One region of the Oceanimonas sp. CAM02 genome, then DNA from elsewhere that is predicted to be linked to it. Evidence: predicted binding sites of a transcription regulator. Region 1 holds the regulator's gene; the other holds the start of a gene.
What was found. The regulator LexA, encoded in region 1, represses DNA repair genes until DNA is damaged. The targets are predictions, from matches to a motif close to ANCTGTNTNNNNANACAGNT.

Region 2: R0I78_RS03485 (YebG family protein) is a predicted target of LexA. The motif match lies at 4,407-4,426, and genes of this name have one in related genera.

The regions. Positions count from the first base shown of each region.
Region 1 covers NZ_JAWJBK010000035.1:21,274-28,881, reverse strand. The annotation lists gene R0I78_RS13045 (high-affinity branched-chain amino acid ABC transporter permease LivM) at 1-537, shown strand, start outside; gene livG (high-affinity branched-chain amino acid ABC transporter ATP-binding protein LivG) at 534-1,298, shown strand; gene R0I78_RS13035 (ABC transporter ATP-binding protein) at 1,298-2,002, shown strand; gene glpE (thiosulfate sulfurtransferase GlpE) at 2,048-2,368, shown strand; gene glpG (rhomboid family intramembrane serine protease GlpG) at 2,365-3,210, shown strand; gene R0I78_RS13020 (flagellar basal body-associated FliL family protein) at 3,191-3,592, opposite strand; gene R0I78_RS13015 (chorismate--pyruvate lyase family protein) at 3,684-4,259, shown strand; gene ubiA (4-hydroxybenzoate octaprenyltransferase) at 4,256-5,128, shown strand; gene lexA (transcriptional repressor LexA) at 5,329-5,943, shown strand; gene coxB (cytochrome c oxidase subunit II) at 6,166-7,308, shown strand; gene ctaD (cytochrome c oxidase subunit I) at 7,326-7,608, shown strand, end outside.
Region 2 covers NZ_JAWJBK010000013.1:42,967-50,574, reverse strand. The annotation lists gene prc (carboxy terminal-processing peptidase) at 1-1,130, opposite strand, end outside; gene proQ (RNA chaperone ProQ) at 1,141-1,686, opposite strand; gene R0I78_RS03495 (GAF domain-containing protein) at 1,778-2,239, opposite strand; gene R0I78_RS03490 (ABC transporter ATP-binding protein) at 2,313-4,100, shown strand; gene R0I78_RS03485 (YebG family protein) at 4,101-4,394, opposite strand; gene R0I78_RS03480 (DNA replication terminus site-binding protein) at 4,658-5,557, shown strand; gene R0I78_RS03475 (Bcr/CflA family multidrug efflux MFS transporter) at 5,621-6,811, shown strand; gene R0I78_RS03470 (amino acid aminotransferase) at 6,917-7,608, shown strand, end outside.

The sequences.
Region 1 (7,608 bases):
GAGCGCCGGGGCGATAACACCTTTCACGAGTTTTTCGGCATTGCCTATAACTCGGGCTACAAGGTGATTTTTCTTTATCTGCTGGCACTGGTGCTGGTGGTATTGACCATCTTTATTATCAACCGGCTGCTGCGCATGCCGCTCGGCCGGGCCTGGGAGGCGCTGCGGGAAGACGAAATCGCCTGCCGTTCGCTGGGGCTGAACCCGACGCTGATCAAGCTCAGCGCCTTTACCATAGGGGCCGCCTTTGCCGGCTTTGCGGGCTGCTTTTTTGCCGCCCGGCAGGGCTTTATCAGCCCTGAATCCTTCGTGTTTATCGAGTCGGCCATTATTCTTGCCATCGTGGTGCTGGGGGGCATGGGCTCACAAATTGGCGTGGTGCTGGCGGCCATTATCATGACCATATTGCCCGAGCTGACCCGGGAATTTAATGAATATCGCATGCTGTTGTTTGGCCTGCTGATGGTGCTGATGATGATCTGGCGGCCGCAAGGCCTGCTGCCCATGCATCGCCCCCACATGGAGCTGAAATCATGAGTGAACTGCTGAACGTAGCCGGACTCACCATGCGCTTTGGCGGCCTGGTGGCGGTAGACGGGGTGGCGCTGGCCATGCAGGAGCGGCAAATCGTGTCCATTATCGGCCCCAACGGGGCCGGCAAAACCACCGTTTTCAACTGCCTGTCGGGGTTTTACCGGCCCAGTGGCGGCAGTGTTAACTTTCGCGGTCAGGCCATTGCCGGCTTGCCCGGCCATAAAATTGCCCGTTTGGGCATGGTGCGCACCTTTCAGCATGTGCGCCTGTTTAAGGAAATGACGGTGCTGGAAAACCTGCTGGTGGCCCAGCATGCCCACCTTAATACGCACTTTCTTGCGGGCTTGCTGAAAACCCCGGCCTTTCGCCGGGCCGAGCGGGAAGGGCTGGAGCGGGCTCATTACTGGCTGGAAAAAGTGAATCTGACCGAATTTGCCAACCGCGCTGCCGGCAACCTGGCCTATGGTCAGCAGCGCCGGCTGGAAATTGCCCGCTGCATGGCGGCACGGCCGGCGCTGCTGATGCTGGACGAACCGGCGGCGGGGCTGAACCCCTTTGAAACTCAGGAGCTGAACCGGCTTATTCAGGATCTGCGCACCAATGAAGGCGTGAGCGTGTTGCTGATAGAGCACGACATGAAACTGGTGATGGATATCTCCGACCATATCTATGTGGTGAATCAGGGCCGGCCGCTGGCCGACGGCAACCCGGAAGCGGTGCGCAATCATCCTGATGTGATCAAGGCCTATCTGGGAGAAACCTGATGCTGCATGTTGATAATATTTGCGCCCACTACGGCAAGATTCAGGCCCTGGAAGACGTGACTGTGCATATTGAACAGGGCGAAATCGTGACCCTTATCGGGGCCAACGGGGCGGGCAAAACCACCCTGATGATGAGCATTTGTGGTGATCCCAAGCCCAGCAAGGGCAGGGTGATGTATGAGCAGCAGGACTTAACCGGCCTCGACACCGCCGCCATTATGCGCCGGGATATTGCCATCGTGCCGGAAGGGCGGCGTATTTTTGCCCGGCTGACGGTGGAAGAAAATCTGCATATGGGCGGTTTTTTTGTAGATAAGCGCGAGCATGCCGGCCTGATGGCCGAGGTGTTTGCCATGTTTCCGCGGCTCAAGGAGCGCCGGCAGCAGCGGGCCGGCACCATGTCGGGCGGGGAGCAGCAGATGCTGGCCATTGGCCGGGCGCTGATGAGCAAGCCCAGGTTGCTGCTGCTGGATGAGCCGTCTCTGGGACTGGCTCCCATTATTATTAATCAGATTTTTGACACCATCGCTCAGTTGCGGGATGAAAAGGGCATGACCATTTTTCTGGTGGAGCAGAACGCCAATCAGGCGCTGAAGCTGGCGGATCGGGGCTATGTGCTGGAAAACGGTCGTGTGGTGCTGGCCGACACAGGTGCGGCGCTGTTGGCCAACGAGCGGGTACGTAACGCCTATCTGGGCGGCTGAGGCCGAATTGGGTACACTGGCCGTCGTATTCTTGAGGAGGAATTTATGGAACAGTTTGCCCACATCTCGGTGGATGAAGCGCACACCATGCTGAGCGAAGGCCGGGCCCGGCTGGTGGATATTCGTGATCCCCAGTCGTTTGCTCTGGCCCATGCCGACGGTGCTTTTCACCTGACCAACGACAGCCTGGTGAGCTTTACCAACGAGGTGGATTACGAGACCCCGGTGATAGTGATGTGCTATCACGGCATCAGCAGTCAGGGGGCCGCTCAGTATCTGATTAATCAGGGCTTTGAAGAAGTGTATAGCCTGGATGGCGGCTTTGAAGCCTGGCGGCGCAGTCAGGCCGTGGTAGAAGCCTCGTGAAAGCCCTGCTGGTGCTGGATGATCCGCGCCGGGCGCAGGCCTTTGTGGATTATCTGGGCGAAGCCGGCCTGCATTGTGAGCTGACCCAGGACGACAGCGGCAATGTCCATATCTGGCTGGTGGATGAAACCCGCTATGAAGAGGCGCACCGGGAAGTAAAACGCTTTCTGGCCGAGCCGCTGCATCCGCGCTATCAGGAAGCATCCTGGAAGCGGGGAGACAGCCAGGTGCACTTTGCCGATGGCCCGCAGCGGGGTCTGCTCGGTGATGTGTTGCGCCAGACCGGACCGGTTAATTTGCTGGTATTACTGGCCTGCCTGGCCATTTATGGCCTGAGCTGGCTGGGTTTGCCCATGTTTGGCGTGCTGTCTTTTCCCGCTCAGCTGAGTGACCTGCTCGGAGCCCAGTTCTGGCGCGGCTTTACGCCGGCGCTGATGCACTTTTCCCTGATGCATCTGGTGTTTAACCTGTTCTGGTGGTGGTATCTGGGCGGCATGGTGGAACGCCGGCTGGGCAGTGGCAAGCTGCTTACTCTGCTGCTGGTGGCAGCCGTATTGCCCAATGTGCTGCAGTTCTGGGAAAGCGGCCCACGCTTTGGCGGCCTGTCGGGAGTGGTATACGCCCTGCTGGCCTATGTGTGGCTCAGTGGCCGGCTTAACCCTGCCAGAGGCATTGGCCTGCCCGATGGCATGGCGGTGTTTATGGTTGTCTGGCTGGTGCTGGGCTTTGCCGATATGCTCGGCACTCCGGTGGCCAATATGGCTCACCTGGGCGGTGCCGTGATTGGCCTGCTGCAGGCCTGGCTGGATAACAGACGCACTCTTACTGGTAGAGAAAGGTAGTAAACAGCACTCGCCGCACCGGTGTTTCGCCGGTTTCTTTCAGCAGCAGCTCATTCAGCCGTTGCCGGCCTTCGTTGGCAAGCTCGGTGCGGGCCGGCAGGGAGCGTATTTCCTGCCGGTTTTTCTCTGCCAGCAGATCATTGAGGGCATCCCGCAGCAGCGGCATATTATTCTCCACCAGCGGCAGCTGCTCCGGCCGCTCCAGCATCAAATCCACTGCCACTCTTACATAGCCCAGGTTTTGCTCGGAGTTCTGGTAGTTGGTAATAATGTCCGGCGTCATGGTGTAATATATTGGCCCGGTGGGCTCCGCCGGTTGTTCCTGTGCACTGAGGGTGGCCGAGGCGGCCAGCAGCAGGTAAAAGGCAGCAAACCGAAACATATGAGTCTCCGATAAGGAATCGAGCGGGCATTGTTTAAATTTTTGCCGGTGCGGTCAAGTTAAACGGCCAGGCAGGACCCAATGAGTTTTTATGTCTTTGTTATTCCAAGAAACAAACACGACGCCCAGCATAGACAATGACTGGCACTGGGGCCAGTTGCCACCGGCATCACCGGCGCTGCAAAGCTGGCTGCATGAGCCGGGCTCGCTGACCCGCCGGTTGCGGCGTCATTGTGCACAGTTTCATGTAAAAGTGCTGGCCGACGGCGTATTAAGGCCGCTGATGCCGGCGCAGGCCGAATGGCTGCAGGCCGAACAGGGCTACTGCCGGGAAGTGCTGCTGTGCTGCGATAATCTTCCCTGGGTGTATGCCACTTCGCTGTATTCTCCGGCCACTCAGGCGGCGTTGCCGGCCTTGTCCGGTCTGGGCAGCAAGGCACTGGGCGAGCTGATGTTTGAAGCGCCGGATCTGACCCGCACGCCTTTTGAACTGACCGGCCTGACACCAACCCAGTATCAGCAGCTGGCTGCACATGCGGGGCTGGCCGCCACCGAGCCGGCCACCATGCCCTGGGCCCGTCGCTCCGCCCTCAGCACCGGCCAGGCCAGCGTGCTGGTAACCGAACTGTTTTTGCCGAATTCGGCCCCTTATCAGGATTTAGTATGACCACCCTGACGTCTTCTTCCCGCCCGCGCTGGCGCGCCTATATGGCGCTGGCCCGTCTCGACAAGCCCATCGGTACCCTGCTGCTGCTGTGGCCCACTCTGTGGGCGCTGTGGATAGCCGCCGAAGGCATGCCCTCACTCTGGCTGCTTGTCGTGTTTGTAGCGGGCGTTTTTTCCATGCGCTCTGCCGGCTGTGTGATCAACGACTATGCCGACCGGCATATCGACGGCCATGTAAAACGCACTCATGCCCGGCCGCTGCCTTCGGGAGAGCTGACCGAGCGCCAGGCCTTGAGCTTTTTTGCTCTGCTGGTGGGCATCTCCTTTGTGCTGGTGCTCACCACCAACCTGTTTACCATAGGACTGGCCTTTGCCGGCTTGTTCTGGGCGGCGCTCTATCCCTTTATGAAGCGCTACACCCATCTGCCCCAGCTGTTTCTGGGCATTGCTTTTTCCTGGGCCATTCCCATGGCCTTTGCCGCTGCCAGCAATGAGCTGCCCGCCGGGCTCTGGTTGCTGTTTGCCGCCAACCTCACCTGGACCATTGCCTACGACACCATGTATGCCATGGTAGACAGAGACGACGACCTCAAAATTGGCGTTAAATCCACCGCCATTCTATTTGGCCGGCACGACAAGCTCATAGTGGGCCTGCTGCAGCTGGCCACCCTTTTTCTGCTGGTTGCCGCCGGCCGGACCTTTGAACTGGGCGCGCCCTTTTACTGGGGCTTGCTGGTTGCCGCCGGCCTGTTTGTGTATCAGCAACGGCTGATCCGCGACCGGGAGCGCATGCCCTGCTTTCGCGCCTTTCTTAACAACAACCACGCCGGCATGGCCATCTTCGCCGGCCTGGTACTGGCACTGTGGTAAATAAAGCGGGACTTTGATTTTGCTCGAAGTGGCAGTGGGGCTTGCCGTAGCCGACCATAAAACGCCATGGATGGCATTTTCGAAGGTCTTGTAGCGTGTCGGCGGAGTGGAACCGCACTGCCGCTTCGCACTGCGGGGCTTGCTCTGTGCTGATTACTGGATATACTGACAGTTAACTGTATAAACAGACAGGTCTCATCATGAAAGCCCTAACTCCCCGCCAGTCTCAGGTGCTGGACATCATCAAGGATCATATTCAGCAAACCGGCATGCCACCCACCCGAGTGGAAATCGCCAAGGTGCTGGGGTTCAAGTCTGCCAATGCCGCCGAAGAACACCTCAAGGCCCTGGCCAAAAAGGGCGTGATTGAAATGATGCCCGGCACGTCACGGGGCATTCGTCTCGCCGGTGAAGAAGCAGAGCAAGAGCCGGGCCTGCCGCTGATTGGCCGGGTGGCCGCCGGCGAACCCATACTGGCGCAGCAACACATAGAAAGCCACTATCAGCTCGATCCGGGCCTGTTTCATCCGTCGGCCGACTTTCTGCTGCGGGTGCAGGGCATGAGCATGAAAAACATCGGCATTATGGACGGCGATCTGCTGGCAGTGCACAAGGTGCAGGAAGCCCGCAACGGCCAGGTAGTAGTGGCCCGCCTCGACGACGAAGTCACCGTAAAGCGCTTTCAGCGCAAGGGCAACAAGGTCAGCCTGTTGCCCGAAAATGAAGAGCTCTCACCCATTGAAGTAGATCTGCGCACTCAGGAACTGATTATTGAAGGCCTGGCCGTAGGCGTGATTCGCAACGGCGACTTCTGAGCCGCTTCTTGATTCGGCAGGCCGCTGTCTCATCATGGCCTGCCAATCCCCAATCCCCAATCCCCAATCCCCAATCCCCAATCCCCAATCCCCAATCCCCAATCCCCAATCCCCAATCTCCGCTTTTACATTTTACATTTTCTTAACTGCTGCTTTACTTAAAACACCGAATGGAAGCATGTAGTCATTTGGGTAAAACCGCCGAGTACTCCGGTTTACAGGATGAAACAATTGGGGGTGCACGTGAAGCCTATTCTGCCGCTGTGGCCATTACTGGCCGTTATGCCTGCACAAGCGCAAACACGCCTTAACATGACCGAAGGGGTCACCGATATCAGCCAGCAGGTATACGGGCTGCACATGACCATTCTGGCCATTTGCGCCGTTATTGGCCTGGTGGTGTTCGGCATTATGTTCTGGGCCATGATCCATCACCGCAAATCCAAAGGGGCCCGGGCGGCCCAGTTTCACGAAAGCACCAGGGTCGAAATTCTCTGGACCCTTATTCCCTTCGTTATTCTTATCGCCATGGCAGTGCCCGCCACCAAAACCCTGGTGGCCATGGAAGACGCGTCCGAGTCGGATCTCACCGTCCAGATCACCGGCTCCCAATGGAAATGGCACTACAAATATTTTAATGAAGGCGTCGAGTTCTACAGCCTGCTGGCCACCATGCCCGAGCAGATTCAGGGGCAAATCAACAAGGGCGAAAATTACCTGCTGGAAGTGGATCAGCCCCTGGTGCTGCCCACGGATCGCAAGGTGCGTTTTCTGATCACCTCCGACGACGTAATCCACTCCTGGTGGATGCCTGCTTTTGCGGTAAAAAAGGACGCCGTGCCCGGTTTTATTAATGAAGCCTGGACCCGCATCAATGAGCCCGGCCTTTATCGCGGCCAGTGCGCCGAGCTGTGCGGCAAGGATCACGGCTTTATGCCTATCGTCGTTGATGCCCGCGCGCCGGAAGAGTTTGACGGCTGGCTGGCTCAGCTGAAAACCGAGCAGGCCGAGGCTAAAGCTGCCGAGCAGGATCTGCTGGGCATGGAAATGAGCATGGAAGAATTGATGACCCTGGGTGAACAGGTATATCAGAAAGCCTGCGCCGCCTGTCATCAGCCCGGCGGCACCGGCCTGCCCGGTGTGTTTCCGGCGCTCAAGAGCAGTGAGCTGGTGCTGAACGACCGCGCCGCCCATATAGATATAGTGCTGTACGGCAAGGCCGGTACCGCCATGCAGAGCTTTGACAAACAGCTGACGCTGAAAGAGCTGGCAGCGGTCATCACCTATGAGCGTAACGCCTGGGGCAACAACACCGGTGACTTGGTGCAGCCCAAAGACATTGATCAGGCCCGGCAGGGACAATAGGGGGCAGCATGACACAGATGGATCGCACGGAAACCGCCGACATTCACCTCACTGGTGATGAACATCATCACGGCCCCGCCAGGGGCATAGGCCGCTGGCTGTTTACCACCAACCACAAAGACATTGGCACCATGTATCTGCTGTTCAGCCTCACCATGTTCTTTGTGGGCGGGGCCATGGCCATGGTAATCCGGGCCGAGCTGTTTCAGCCCGGGCTGCAGCTGGTGGAGCCCAACTTCTTTAACCAGATGACCACCATGCACGGCCTGGTGATGATCTTCGGTGCCGTCATGCCGTCTT
Region 2 (7,608 bases), on a different contig from region 1:
CGGGCCACATCAACACTCAGGTTGACGTAAAAGCTCGGAATTTCAATCACACCGATGCGATGCTCGTCTACCTCCAGTACCTTGCCACTGGCGGCCCTGTCTTCCAGGCGCACGGTATCACGGGTCAGTTCAATCACCCGGGGCGTATTGGCCACCGCCTGACCACGCTGGATTTGCAGCCAGACTTTGGTGCCTTTTGGCCCCTTAATAAGATCCACAACTTCATCCAGCCGCCAGCCAATCACATCAGTAATTTTATCCTGCGACTGCCCCACCCCGATAATGCGGTCATCAGGCTGCAGCTCGCTGGACTTGGCCGCCGGACCACCAGGCACCAGGGAGCGAATGACAGTGTAATCGTCTTCGGCCTGCAGCACGGCACCAATACCTTCCAGCGACAGATTCATCTCAGTCTCAAAGCGCTCGGCATTGCGCGGGCTCAGATAGCTGGTATGAGGTTCAATGGCCCTGGCAAACGCATTGGCAAAGCTCTGGAAGGCATCTTCACTTTCACTTTGAGACAAACGTTTGATGGCATTGTTGTAACGCTTGGTCAGGGTGGTCTTGATTTCATCCCAGTCTTTGTCGGCCAGTGCCAGACTCAGGGCATCAAACTTCACCCGCTTGCGCCACAACTCATCCAGCTCCTGACGGCTGGCAGGCCAGTCGGCTTCGGTGCGGTCAAACTGGTAACGCTCGTTATCCTCAAACGTCATGGGCGTGTCGAGCAACGACAGTGCATAGGACAGGCGCTGATAGCGCAGTTTCAGACTTTCGTTGTACATTTCAAAGGCAGAGTCGAGCCGCCCGGCCCGCAGCAGGTCATCAAAGCTGTTGCGAAAGCGCTCAAAGCGCTGAATATCCTGCCGGGTAAAAATGTTACGGTTGTAGTCCAGGCTTTCAATGTAACGATCAAAAATCGCCTGAGAAAACTGATCGTCCAGCCTGAACTGCTTGTAATGAGAACGGGTGAACAGCGCGGTAATCCGCTTGGCCGCTGCTGCGTGCTGACTTTCCGGTGCCAGCGCAGGAATAGCATCAGCATCGATGGCCGGTGCCACTGCCTGAGCAAGGCCAGTGGCCAGCACAGCGGCGGCCACCAGGGAATAACGAATTCCGTGACTGATCAAACCCTACTCCTCAGAGAACTATATGTTCAAATTTAACGCGCACTGACATACCGGTTTTCAGTTCAACCTGAACATCGTCCCGGGTCACTTCCTTAATGGTAGCGGGAACCGGCGACTTGCCCAGCAAAACTTTGACACTCTGCTCTACCGCGAGTTTCGCAGGATCCACTTTTTTTGCACGCGGACGGGGCTTTTTACCGGCCGGCTTTTCCTTGCGCGGGCCAAACACCTTTTCCTTGCTGTCTTTGAGCGCCTGTCTGGCGTGATCAATATGCTCCTGGGTCAGCTCACCGCAGGGGTTGCCGTCGAGGTCAACACGGCTCATGCCGGCCTTGAGGCCGTGCAGATAACGCCAGCTGGAGGTGTACTGGCGCAACGCGGTGCGCAGCAAAGTCTTGGATACCTTGGGATCATCCGTCATGCGTGCCGCCAGATCCTGAAAGATACCAATCTTGAGCGGTTTGGCTTCGCCTTCCGCTACAAAACACTGGGGAAAGCACTCGGCCAGATAAGCAATGACTTCTTTACTGTTTTTCAGTTTTTCAGAGTTTTCCATGAATTACCTTGGGGTTTGAAACCAGTGGGCGCACCGCCCGTTGAAACCGGCATATTATAAGGGCCGCACCAACAAAAGCGACCCCGGCATATTACAGTATTGGCAGTACAGCCCGCACCAACGCAGACAAGCCCTGTTCATCGTGGGCATCAAAGCGATTTAAGTCAGGGCTGTCAATGTCCAGCACGCCCCAAACCTGCCCGTCAGCATCAGCCAGCGGCACCACAATTTCAGAATTGCTGGCGGCATCACAGGCAATATGACCGTCAAATGCATTGACATCGGCTACCCGCTGCACCTGATTGGTTGCGGCTGCTGTGCCACAGACCCCTTTACCAACGGGAATACGCACGCAGGCAGGCTTGCCCTGGAACGGGCCCAGCACCAGTTCATTGCCGTCATGCAGGTAAAAGCCGACCCAGTTAATGTTATCGAGGGACAGGTTCAGCAGTGCCGACAGGTTGGCCAGCTTGGCAATACGGTTGGGTTCGCCTTCGCACAAGGCCAGTGCCTGAGCGGTCAGGCTTTGATAAAATGTGTGTTTTTCGCTCATGGTGTCAGAGAGTTAACGGTTTTGGGTTAACTTACCTGCCCTTCAGGCAAATGAAAACCAAAGATGGTGATGAATGAATAAAAAAGATTCAAACAGCCGGGTTTTGCACTGGTCCGGGCTGATCAGCATGATGCGGCGACATAAAAAACAGCTGATCAGAGCCCACCTGCTGGCCATTGCCGGCACCCTGCTGGCGGTGCCTGTTCCCCTGCTGATGCCATTGCTGGTAGACGAAGTGCTGCTTGAGCAACCCGGCAGCCTGATTGCAGCCCTGAACCCTATATTGCCTGACAACTGGCAGACCGGAGTGGGGTATATTTTAGCGGTGCTGGTGGTGACACTGTTGCTGCGCGTTATGGCCCTGGTATTCAATATTTTGCAGGGGCGGCAGTTTGCCCGGGTAGCCAAACACATTACCTTTCAGATCCGCCAGCGTCTTACCCGCCAGCTGATGCGCACGCCCATGCGCACCTTTGAATCTGTGGGGGCCGGCAGTGTCAGCTCCCACTACATCACCGATGTGGAAACCCTTGACAAATTTCTGGGCGAAACACTGAGCCGGCTGCTGATAAGCCTGCTGAGTGTGATAGGCACTGCCGTGGTGCTGTTGCTGCTGAACTGGCAGCTGGGGCTGTTTATTCTGCTGCTTAACCCTGTGGTAGTGTTTTTTTCGAGCCGGCTCGGCTCAAAGGTAAAGTATCTCAAACGCAATGAGAACAAGGCTTTTGAGCTGTTTCAGCAGGCGCTGGTAGAAACCCTGGACGGCATTCAGGAAATTCGTGCGGCCAACCGGGAGCGCCACTATCTGCGCCGGGTCATCGACAGGGCCCGCGGCGTACGGGATACCGCCATTGAATATCACTGGAAAAGCGAAGCAGCCGGAAAGGCCAGTTTTCTGCTGTTTCTGTCCGGGGTGGAGTTATTTCGGGCCGTTGGCATGATCATGGTGTTGTTTACCGATCTTACTGTAGGTCAGATCTTTGCGGTGTTCAGCTACCTCTGGTTTATGATGGGGCCGGTACAGGAGTTGCTCAATATGCAGTATTCCTTCTATGCCGCCGATGCCGCTCGTAAACGCATTAACAGCATGCTGGCACTGGGCGGCGAGCCTGAGAGTCAGGGCCGCGTTAATCCTTTTACCGGCACCACTACCCTGCCCATTGATGTCAATCATCTGAGCTTTTCGTACGATGGTGAACGAAAAGTGCTGGATGACGTAAGCCTGAGCATTGCCGCCGGTGAAAAGGTCGCTCTGGTGGGTGCCAGTGGTGGCGGCAAGTCCACTTTTATTCAGCTGTTGCTGGGGCTTTATCCTGCCGACAGCGGCGATATTCGTTTTGGCGGTGTCAGCTGCAAGGATATTGGCTTTTCCACCATTCGCGAGCATGTGGCCACCGTGCTGCAGCAGCCGGTGCTATTTAACGATACGGTGCGGGCCAACCTGAATCTGGGTGACGAACACCATGATGATGCCATCTGGCAGGCACTGAAGGTGGCACAGCTTGATGAGGTGGTAGCGGCCATGGACAAGGGCCTGGATACGGAAGTGGGCCGGCGGGGAGTACGGCTCTCGGGCGGACAACAACAGCGGCTGGCAGTGGCCCGCATGATCCTGAAAGACCCCGCCATTGTGATTCTGGATGAGGCTACCTCGGCGCTGGATACCGATACCGAGCAGCGCTTGCATCAGGCCATGTCGGGCTTTCTGAAAGGTCGCACCACCCTGATAGTGGCACACCGGTTAAGTTCGGTGCGTCAGGCCGACAGAGTGATTGTGTTTGAAGACGGAAAAATCAGCCAGTCGGGCACTCATCATGAGCTGCTGGACCGGCCCGGTCTCTATCGCACCCTTTACAGCTGATCAGGCAACGTCTTTAACCTGTTCCTCTTCATGGCCGGCAGCAGCCTTCTGCTTGTCGGCTTTTTGAGCCGGCTTTTTCTTCGGTGCCGCCAGTGCCTGCTGGTTTTCTGCCAGATACAGCGCCAGCGCTTCCCTGTCTTGCTCGTTAAGTGCGACCGGTGCCCCTTCCAGCACGGTTTCGATATGTTCAGCCTGATCGAGCAGCCGGTCATAGGCATCGGCTTCTTTTTTGTTGGTGAAGATCATCTTCTCAATCCCATTACGCACAACACGATATTGAACTTCTACAGCCATAGTGGACTCCTTATCTGTATAAACATACAGTAAACAAGCATCCCTGTTATTTCAAGGGTTAACTGGCAGCCCTGCTATTAAAGGCTAAAATTTGTAAAGGGAGCGCCTGTCTGGCGTTCTCTTAGCGCACGGCTCAGTCAATGAGCCATTCCCCTGAGCCAGGTACACGGATTTCGTACCTGGCTTTTTTTGTGCTGGCTTACTGGCAAACAACGCCGATCTGTATTAGATTAAAAGCTTATATTTTTATGTTGGCATAACTTATGTTTACTCTGGCCGCCGAATTACGTCACACCATGGATCAACTGGAGCTGGCTCTGGCAGAGCTTAACCAGCACCTGCGCCAGCAGGCAGGATCAGCGCCGGTAGCTGCCGCCTGGTTGCTGCCGCAAACACCCACGGGCAAAGAGCACGAGCCGGTAGAGATCATCACCATAGAAGAACACATGGCCGGCCTTCCTGCCCTTGATGCAGCCCTTGCCGCCTTTGGCCGCTGGCATATCTCGCCCGGTTGCTCCGCCAAAGCCAGCTTTCGGCTGCCGGGCTTTGTGCTGCTCCCTGCAGCCAGCCACTCAGTCATCGCTCCTCTGGTAGAAGAGGTGAATCACCTTAAGCAGACCTTTCGTGCTCTGGTACAGCAACTGGACGACAAAGACAAAAAGTTCACTCTGGTGCACGACACCTTTCCGGGTCTGATCACCCTGCAGGTATATCGTCAGCTCACGCTGCTGCCTCGCTCCGCCTCCCGGCTGGGCTTTACCTGGGCCAACAAGCAAATTATTCAGAAGGTAGACAAGATAAAACTGGTGGAGCAACTGATGCAAAGCCGGCTCTCCCCTCCTCCGCTGGTAGATGAGCACACCTGGCTGCAATGTATCGACCGTGAAATTTACGATGTAAAACGTCTGCCCGCTCACATTGAACTGCGCCTGCGCCGGCCGGTCAAAACCCATCCCATGGTCAATGTGCGCTGGCATGAACAGCTCACACCCCGTCAGCAGCAGTTCAAGGCGCACCTGCCGCTGATATTGTGCCAGGATGAACTGCCGGCAGTCACGCCGTTGGGAAACTATCCTCCCGCGAACACCCGCAAGCGACGCAGTGCGCGCATTGGCGGTGAGCCCTTGATTCCGCGGCTGCATATTTATCCGTATCAGCCCTGACATACTGCTGAGTGGCAGTGTTATCATGGCATAATGTTTCTTTTGTAACTGCTGGAGCCCGAAATGGCGCTGCCCCTTTCATTACTGTTGCTGCTGGCAAGCCTGGCCGGGCTGACGCCCCTTGCCATCGACATGTATCTCCCCAGCCTGCCCACCATTGCTGAAGATCTGGGTGTGCCCGTGTCACAGGCACAGCTGACCATCAGTGTTTATCTGGCCGGCTTTGCGCTGGGCCAGCTGTTTTACGGGCCGCTGGCCGATGCCACCGGGCGCAAGCCGGTGATGCTCGGCGGACTGGCGCTGTTTACCCTGGCAAGCCTGGGCTGTGCCTTTGCCAACAGCATTGAAACCCTGATGACCTTTCGGTTGCTGCAGGCACTGGGTGGGGCCGCCGGATCTGTGGTGCTCAACGCGCTGCTCAGAGACATGTTTGAGCGGGACATGTTCGCCAGAGTCATGTCCATGGTCATTCTGGTGATGACACTGGCACCGCTGGTGGCTCCCATTATTGGCGGCTATCTGTTGCTGGTGGGGCACTGGCACAGCATTTTTGTGCTGCTGGCAGTCATTGGTGCCCTGGTCTCGGTCGCGCTGGCGCTGCGCATTCCGGAAACCTTAAAGCCCGAGCACCGGCAATCGTTTCGTATCTGGCCGGTGCTGCAGAACTACAGCCGGGTGCTGCGCCACCGCGCCGCCCTGGGTTACATTGGCTGTGGCGGTCTCACTACCGCTGCCATGTTTGCGTTTATTTCCGGCTCGCCGCTGGTCTATATCGAGTTGTATGGTGTACCTCCCGAGCGCTATGGTCTGCTGTTTGCCCTGAACATAGTGCTGATGATGGTGCTGACCTTTGCCAACAGCCGGCTGGTAAAACACCTGGGCAGTGATCGTCTGCTGAAAACCGGCCTGATACTGGCGGCGGTAGCGGCGATGGCGCTGTTGTTTTTTGGCATCACCGGCATCGGTGGTCTGTGGGGGCTGGTGCCCGCTATTATGCTGCTGATAGCGCAAATCAGTCTGGTGGGGGCCAATTCCATGGCCGGGCTGCTCAGTCATTTTCCCGAGTCGGCAGGCACTGCCTCGGCGCTGGCCGGCACAGTGCGCTTTGGTCTGGGTGCGCTGGCCACCTTTGCGGTCAATGCCAGCCATGCCCTTTCTGCCCTGCCCATGACCCTGGTGATGAGCCTGTGCGCCTGGCTGGCGCTGGCCAGCTATTGGTTACTGGTGCGGCCGGCGCTGACAGCACCAGCATAATTTATGCAACAGCAGCCCTTTTTTTACTACCGGTGCAAGTGATATAACTAAAAGGCATCGCTTTGCGATCACATTCGCTTTTATCAAGAAGGAATTGACAACACTATGTTTGAGAAGGTCACTGCTGCTCCGGCGGATCCTATTCTGGGTCTGACCGATGCGTTCCGCAAAGATGCCCGTACCGATAAAATCAATCTGGGCGTAGGTATCTACAAAGACGAAGCCGGTCAGACCCCGGTACTGCGCTGTGTCAAAAAGGCTGAAGCCCGCCTGGTGCAAGAGCAAACCACCAAAAACTATCTCAGCATAGAAGGCATTGAGGCCTATGGTCAGGTAGTACAGAAGTTGCTGTTTGGTGATGGTGCCGCCATTATTGCCGACAAACGTGCCCGCACCGCTCAGGCACCGGGCGGCACTGGTGCCCTGCGCATTGCCGGCGAGTTTATTGCCCGCCAGCTCGACACCAACACCATCTGGATCTCCAATCCTACCTGGGCCAACCACAGAGCCGTGTTTACCGCCGCCGGTCTTGAAGTAAAAGAATACGGCTACTATAACGCCGACACCAAGGATCTCGACTTTGACGCCATGCTCGCCAGCCTGGAAGATGCCAAAGCCGGTGATGTGGTGCTGCTCCACGGCTGCTGCCACAACCCTACCGGCATTGATCCCACTCAGGCGCAGTGGCAGCAACTGGCCAAACTGGCCGCCGACAAGGGCTGGCTGCCCATGTTCGACTTTGCCTACCAGGGCTTTGCTCAGGGTACGGAAGAAGACGCCTATGGCCTGCGTGAGTT